2 linked regions of the Butyrivibrio fibrisolvens genome follow. Each later gene encodes a partner of the first gene's protein in a complex. Links are inferred from orthologs where the notes say so. Each region holds a gene or a part of one and is shown on either strand. Other genes may lie near its edges.

The links. The genes of interacting proteins can lie anywhere in the genome.
Region 2: the proteins of tig (region 1) and rpsG are in contact, whole or in part, in a crystal structure (PDB 3GTY), measured with the Thermotoga maritima proteins. The link is inferred for Butyrivibrio fibrisolvens from one-to-one orthologs. Residues at the interface, in WP_004081061.1 of Thermotoga maritima: Glu122, Val124, Val129, Leu130, Tyr133, Glu188, Gly259, Ile262, Tyr263, Glu266, Ser270, Glu273, Gln274, Glu277, Arg308, Gln311, Ile312, Ser315, Tyr316, Glu325, Arg329, Arg336, Leu363, Phe366, Trp367, Arg373, Leu377, Arg381, Leu384, Glu387; in WP_004081843.1 of Thermotoga maritima: Lys34, Lys52, Lys55, Glu59, Arg62, Gln63, Glu66, Asn67, Lys69, Val71, Arg95, Ala109, Lys110, Lys111, Gly112, Arg113, Pro114, Glu117, Glu121, Ile124, Ala125, Tyr127, Asn128, Asn129, Thr130, Gly131, Lys135, Asp139, Arg142, Met143.

Annotation. Positions count from the first base shown.
Region 1 is NZ_CP065800.1:4,074,392-4,078,574, forward strand. The notes cover bases 1-2,859. They hold tig (trigger factor), read right to left. Parts: upstream 2,228-2,859; coding sequence 773-2,227; downstream 1-772. Other genes in these bases: clpP (ATP-dependent Clp endopeptidase proteolytic subunit ClpP), read right to left, coding at 1-407; I7804_RS17100 (CYTH domain-containing protein), read right to left, coding at 2,304-2,843. Also shown: malQ (4-alpha-glucanotransferase), read right to left, coding at 3,119-4,183. UniProt on the Bacillus subtilis protein: Involved in protein export. Acts as a chaperone by maintaining the newly synthesized protein in an open conformation. Functions as a peptidyl-prolyl cis-trans isomerase.
Region 2 is NZ_CP065800.1:1,462,658-1,465,806, reverse strand. Bases 386-3,149 are described here. They hold rpsG (30S ribosomal protein S7), read right to left. Parts: upstream 2,121-3,149; coding sequence 1,650-2,120; downstream 386-1,649. Other genes in these bases: rpoC (DNA-directed RNA polymerase subunit beta'), read right to left, coding at 2,932-3,149; rpsL (30S ribosomal protein S12), read right to left, coding at 2,380-2,799; fusA (elongation factor G), read right to left, coding at 386-1,597. Outside these bases: more of fusA, read right to left, coding at 1-385.

The sequences.
Region 1 (4,183 bases):
ATCTCTGTAGCCTGACCCTGAGTTCCGCCAAGTGGCTGGTGGATCATGATCTCTGCATTAGGAAGTGCAAGACGCTTACCTTTGGCACCGCCTGTAAGAAGGAATGCACCCATACTTGCTGCCATACCTATACAGATAGTAGACACATCACACTTGATGTACTGCATTGTATCATAGATAGCCATACCGGATGTAATCTCTCCACCGGGGCTGTTGATGTAAAGGTGGATATCCTTAGAAGGATCTTCTGCCTCAAGAAATAACAGCTGTGCTACTATTACACTTGCTGATGTAGCATTAACTTCCTCGCCAAGAAAGATAATACGGTCTTCAAGCAAACGTGAATATATATCATATGAACGTTCTCCACGGCTTGTCTGTTCAATGACATAAGGGATCAAACTCATTTTAATTGTCCTCCAATCTTTTTATGTCAACTAGTAAAATAAAAATAATGGTGCACTATAGCATCACAATATCAGTTTACGCTTTCTAAGGGGTTAAATCAATGAAATAACTATAAAATCGTAATAATCGAAACCTATAACTGACAATTATGCTAAAGACAGGTACTCTGATCAAATATGAATGAGTTAGTACACGAGCAGCATAAAACCAATTATTATATCGTCATTACAAGTCATTGACTTTACCTTTTATATAGTCAAATATACAAAATCACCTCCACAAGCAGATATAAATAAAGAAGTCTACTTATGGAGGATCATCTTATGTTTTATATTACTTTTTTCAAGTTCAAGAAATCAAAGAATTATTCTTCTGTCTTCTTTGTTGTCTTTCTTGTTCTCTTTGGCTTTTCTTCTGTAGTCTCTTCAGAATCAGCCTTCTTAGCTGCAGTCTTTCTTGTTCTCTTTGGCTTTTCTTCTGTAGCCTCTTCAGCGTCAGCCTTCTCAGAAGCCTTCTTAGTTGTCTTTCTAGCAGCAGACTCCTTAGCGTTCTCTACGATGAACTCAGCAGCCTTCTGTACAGCAAGGTCCTCACGAAGAGTCTTGATCTGATTCTCACCAAGGATCTCCTTAACCTTCTCAACTTCCATCTGATACTGATCAGCCATCTTCTGAAGCTCAGCATTAACTTCGTCATCAGAAACTTCGATGTTCTCAGCCTTAGCAACTTCTTCAAGAACAAGACGGCTCTTGATTCTCTCTTCAGCCTGAGGTCTTACCTGCTCGAGCATCTTCTCAGCTGTTGTACCTGTGTACTGGAGATACTGCTCCATTGTAAGTCCCTGATACTGCATTCTCTGAGCGAAATCATTAACGATCTGTCTCTGCTGTGTCTCAACCATAGCTTCAGGAAGCTCGATCTCTGAATCATCGATAAGAGCCTTAACAGCCTCGTCTTCCTTCTTAGCCTTAGCCTCTGCATTCTTTCTATCTTCAAGCTTCTTCTTAACACTCTCTTTGTACTCAGCAAGTGTCTCGAACTCAGAAACGTTTGAAGCGAATTCATCATTTAATTCAGGAAGCTGCTTCTCTTTGATGCCCTTTACAGTGCACTTGAATGTTGCAGCCTTGCCTGCAAGTGACTTCTCCTGATACTCTTCAGGGAAAGTAACATTAACATCAACTTCCTTGCCGATCTCAGCACCGATAAGCTGATCTTCGAAACCAGGAATGAATGAACCTGAACCGATTGTAAGAGGATAATCTGTTCCCTTACCACCTTCGAAAGCCTTATCATCAACAAATCCTTCGAAGTCAAGTGTGATCTGGTCATCAGCCTTAACAGCACGATCTGTAACTTCTACAACTCTTGCATTCTTGTTAAGCTCAGCCTTGATCTCAGCATCGATATCAGCATCTGTTACTTCTGTATCCTGCTTAGAAACCTTGATTCCCTTATACTTTCCAAGACCAACCGGTGGCTTAAGAGCAACTTCTGCTGTGAAAATGAAAGGCTTGCCAGACTCGATCTGAACAACTTCGATCTTAGGATTAGATACGATGGCCTCACCGCTCTCTTCTGCAGCCTTAGGATATTCGTTGTTGATAAGCTCGTTAGCAGCATCTTCATAGAAAACGCCTACACCGTACATACGCTCGATCATCTTACGAGGAGCCTTACCCTTACGGAATCCAGGAAGCTGGATCTTGTTTTTATCCTTATTATAAGCATTCTGAATAGCCTTCTCGAGTTCTTCTGCAGGAACTTCGATAGTAAGCTTCGCCATGCTCTTTTCTAATTTTTCTACCTGTACGCTCATTTTATGAATAAATCCTCCTTAAAAATATGTGCATAATAAACATAAACACAGCCATTTATGAATTGTACCACATGTGTCAAGCTTTTTCCACAACAAATTTATCAAGCTTTGTAAGCTGAGCATTACTGTATTCTTTACGCCCTGTTACATCTTCTTTAAACCAGTGAGGCGGATTATAATTTTCTGAAGCTTCAATAGAAGGAAATTCCACTTCTGCAATTACAAGCCCTTCAAAAAAACCTTCAAATATATCAAGCTCTATCTTGATCCCGCCCTCATAAAAAGCCTTGGCATCATCTGCATGTGTATCAAGATATTCTTTAGAAAATGCATCTTCATTGATTGGGATCAGATATCTTTTCTTAGTAATAATATTACCATCAGCCTTCTTCAGGAGATGATCATATGAAGATTCATCAAGCTCCATATTATACTCTTTTTTTGCAACAACACCGGCAGCTCCTTTATATGTCATATAGAAGTGATCATCTTCTTTCCTGACCCTTATAGCAGGATGTACATTAAGATACCCCTGCTCTATATAATGATAATCATACTTTTCCAGCTCATCCGGGAGCTTTCTAACTGTAAACTTTCTCTCAATTTCCATACCCATAGATATACCTCTTTATAAAAATCAGTTACTATTTTTTATTTTGCTTGCAAACATTTCATCAGCCGTATTTGATTTTATAATGTCTTTACGCAAAGGTCAAAGTTTGAAAGTATTCCACTTTCAAACCCAAATTGATGTCGCGAGCTCCATCAATTTGAACCATTAGTCACTCGCTTTGCTCGCGACATTAGGTAAAAAGCGGCGTGGTATCCACCTGTACAACCATCGAGGATACCACGCCGCTAAGGCAAGCATTCTATATATTTATTTCAAGATCAGATTCTTCCATATGTTTTGGTCATATCATACATGCGCTGTGCAAGTTCGTCTGTGCATGCATCCTTACCAAGGCGCCACTGCCAGTTGCCACCAAGCACTGAAGGAGTATTGATCCTGGCGCTATCATCAAGATTCAGATAATCCTGCATAGGAATAACACAGGTATCTGCAACGGATGCCATCGCACTTCTTATGAAGATCCATGCAATATCCTTACGTGTATGAATATCAAGATACTTCTTGGCAAAAGCTCTGTCCTTGGAATTGCAGGTCTCATACCAGCCCCTTGTAGTCTCATTGTCATGAGTTCCTGTATATACGATACAGTTGTGAGGATAGTTGTGAGGAAGGTAGTCACTCTCCTCTCTTGAGTCAAATGCAAACTGTAACACTTTCATGCCGGGAAAACCTGTTTTCTGGACCAGCTTTAATACAGAAGGTGTAAGGAATCCCAGATCTTCTGCAATAACGCGAAGGCTATCGCCAAACTTATCTTTCATGGTCTTGAAAAGATCATATCCAGGTCCCTTCTCCCAATGGCCAAACTCTGCTGTAGGATCACCATAAGGAATAGAATAATACTCATCAAATCCTCTGAAATGATCGATCCTGACTACATCATAAAGTTCGAAGCAGTGGCTGATTCTCCTCATCCACCATTCGTAGCCTGTCTTCTTGTGATATGGCCAGTCATAAAGAGGATTGCCCCAGAGCTGTCCCGTAGCACTAAAGGAATCCGGAGGGCATCCTGCAACTCCCAGAGGAACATTATCCTTATCAAACTGGAATAACTTGGGATTGGCCCAGGTATCTGCGCTGTCATAAGCTACATAGATCGGGATATCTCCGATTATCTCAACACCTTTTTGATGAGCATAATTTTTGATTTCTGCCCACTGAATAGCAAATTCAAATTGCAGGAAGCGATAGAAGTTAACTTCGTCATCGTATTTGTCCATGCACTTTTCTATAGTAGCCTTATCTCTTAATCTTTCATTATCAGGCCACTTATTAAAGCCCTGACCATCATGAACATTTTTAAGCGCCATGAAAAGAGCATA
Region 2 (3,149 bases), 2.6 Mb from region 1 along the record:
CTTCACCGTTAGCATCCATAGGCTCGAATCTAACTTTACAGTGACCATACTGACCACGACCACCGGACTGCTTAGCATACTTAGACTCGATATCTACAGCCTTTGTGAATGCTTCCTTATATGCAACCTGAGGTGCACCTACGTTAGCCTCAACCTTGAACTCACGAAGGAGACGGTCAACGATAACTTCCAGCTGAACTTCACCCATACCAGCGATGATAGTCTGACCTGTCTCGTGGTTAGTGTGTACCTGGAATGTAGGATCTTCTTCAGAAAGCTTACCAAGAGCTTCACCAAGCTTAGCCTGGCCTGCTTTTGTCTTAGGCTCGATAGCGAGCTCGATAACAGGATCAGGGAACTCGATAGACTCGAGGATAACAGGATTGTTCTCATCACAGATTGTATCACCTGTAGTTGTATCCTTGAAACCAACTGCTGCAGCGATATCACCAGCAAATGCTTCCTGGATCTCTGTACGCTTATCAGCATGGATCTGCATGATACGACCTACACGTTCCTTCTTATCCTTTGTTGAGTTGAGTACATAAGATCCTGACTTGAGGATACCTCTGTAAACACGGATAAATGCAAGCTTACCTACGAAAGGATCAGATACGATCTTGAATGCAAGAGCTGCAAGAGGGCCATCCTCTGTAGACTTACATGTGATCTCATTTCCTTCCATATCTGTACCTTCAACGTCCGGTACATCTGTAGGAGCAGGAAGATACTCGATAACTGCATCAAGAAGCTTCTGAACACCCTTGTTTCTGTAAGCTGTTCCGTTACATACAGGAACTGCCTCAGAAGCGATTGTTCCCTTACGAAGAGCTGCTTTGAGCTCTGCTGTAGTAACTTCTTCGCCTTCAAGGTATTTCTCCATAAGGTTCTCATCAAGCTCTACGATCTGCTCAACCATCTTGTTGTGCCACTCTTCAGCCTGATCCTTGAGTTCCTCAGGGATTTCTTCACAATCTTCATCAGCACCCTTCTCACCCTTGAAATAATAAGCTTTCATTTCGAAGAGATCGATAAGTCCTTCATAAGTATCTTCAGCACCGATCGGGATATTGATAGCGATCGGGTTCTTACCAAGACGATCACGGATCATATCCAGATCGTGGTAGAAGTTTGCACCAACGATATCCATCTTGTTGATGAATGCGATACGTGGTACGCCGTATGTGTCAGCCTGACGCCATACGTTCTCAGACTGTGGCTCAACGCCGTTCTTAGCATCAAAGATACCAACTGCACCATCAAGTACACGAAGTGAACGCTCAACTTCTGCTGTGAAGTCTACGTGACCAGGAGTATCGATAATGTTAAGACGATACTCAGGAGCACCAGCGATCTTTTTGCCGTATTCCTGTGGAGTCCAGTGGCATGTTGTAGCTGCAGACTGAATTGTGATTCCACGCTCTCTCTCCTGTTCCATGAAGTCCATGGTAGAAGCGCCGTCGTGTGTCTCACCAATCTTGTAGTTAACACCAGTATAATAGAGGATACGCTCTGTACATGTTGTTTTACCAGCATCGATATGAGCAATGATACCTATATTTCTGGTTCTCTCCAATGGATATTCTCTTTTAGCCAATGGTTCTTCCTCCTAAATGATTGCAAACAACGTTCTATAACAGAATATATAATTAGAATCTGTAGTGTGAGAAAGCCTTGTTTGCATCTGCCATCTTGTGCATGTCTTCCTTACGCTTTACAGCTGCTCCTGTATTGTTAGAAGCATCCATAATCTCGCCAGCGAGACGATCGATCATAGTCTTCTCGCCTCTCTTACGTGAAAACAGTACAAGCCAGCGAAGAGCCAGGGCCTGACGTCTGTCCGGTCTAACCTCGATCGGAACCTGGTATGTAGCACCACCAATACGTCTAGCTTTTACTTCGAGTGCAGGCATGATATTATTCATAGCTGTCTCAAATACTTCGAGAGCTGGCTTTCCAGACTTCTCTTCAACCTGTGCGAAAGCTCCGTATACAATCTTCTGTGCAACACCTTTCTTGCCATCCAGCATAACCTGGTTTACAAGCTTTGTTACAACCTTGCTGTTGTACATTGGATCTTCCAGTACATCACGTTTTACAATATGTCCTTTACGCGGCACGGTTCTTCCCTCCTTATTAGTTAATAAATCATAGGTACTCACTTGCGGGGCTTTCTACGGCAACTTGTGCACAAGTGCCTCGCATGCATTAAGTGTTCGTGCGGTTTTCCTAAAACTTACTAATATAACTGATAAAGCTTCTACTGCTGTATTACTTTGACTGCCGTATGTTCAGTCCGAGTTTAACTGCAAGCTCGTTTGATCATTTATATTACTATATGTTCAAAGAACCCAACACTTAATATTTTTTGTTACTAAATTACTTTGAGGCCTTAGGTCTCTTAGCGCCATACTTGGAACGAGCCTGCTTACGATCTGCAACACCGGCTGTATCAAGTGTACCACGGATAATGTGATATCTTGTACCAGGCAGATCCTTAACTCTTCCACCACGGATAAGAACAACGCTATGCTCCTGAAGGTTGTGACCTTCACCAGGAATATAGGATGTTACCTCGATGCCGTTTGAAAGACGCACTCTGGCGATCTTACGAAGAGCTGAGTTAGGCTTTTTAGGTGTTGCTGTCTTAACAGCTGTGCAGACACCACGCTTCTGAGGAGAAGCTGTAGCTATGTCCTTCTTGTGAAGAGAGTTAAAACCCTTCTGAAGAGCAGGAGCAGTAGACTTCTTTACAGATGTCTGACGACCTTTTCTGACTAACTGGTTAAATGTTGGCATTCTTTTTACCTCCTGTTGAAATGTGTATATCAACGTGCGAACACGGAAAGAGGACATACGTTCCCCTTTCCGTATTTTCACACAATTCGATATTATAATATTTTAATGCAATATTGTCAATACAGAACTGATTTATTCGTCATCATCCATTACAGTAACAGTTTCTTCGATAGCGATATTGTCATCAATATCACTTTCAGCTTCGAAGGCAGCTCTGCTTACTGAAGGCTGTTTACGAAGAATCATTCTTGCAGGATCCTTGAAGTGTTCGTCTGTATTAAGACCAACGTCACGATATCTCTTAAGACCTGTACCAGCAGGAATAAGTTTACCGATGATAACGTTCTCTT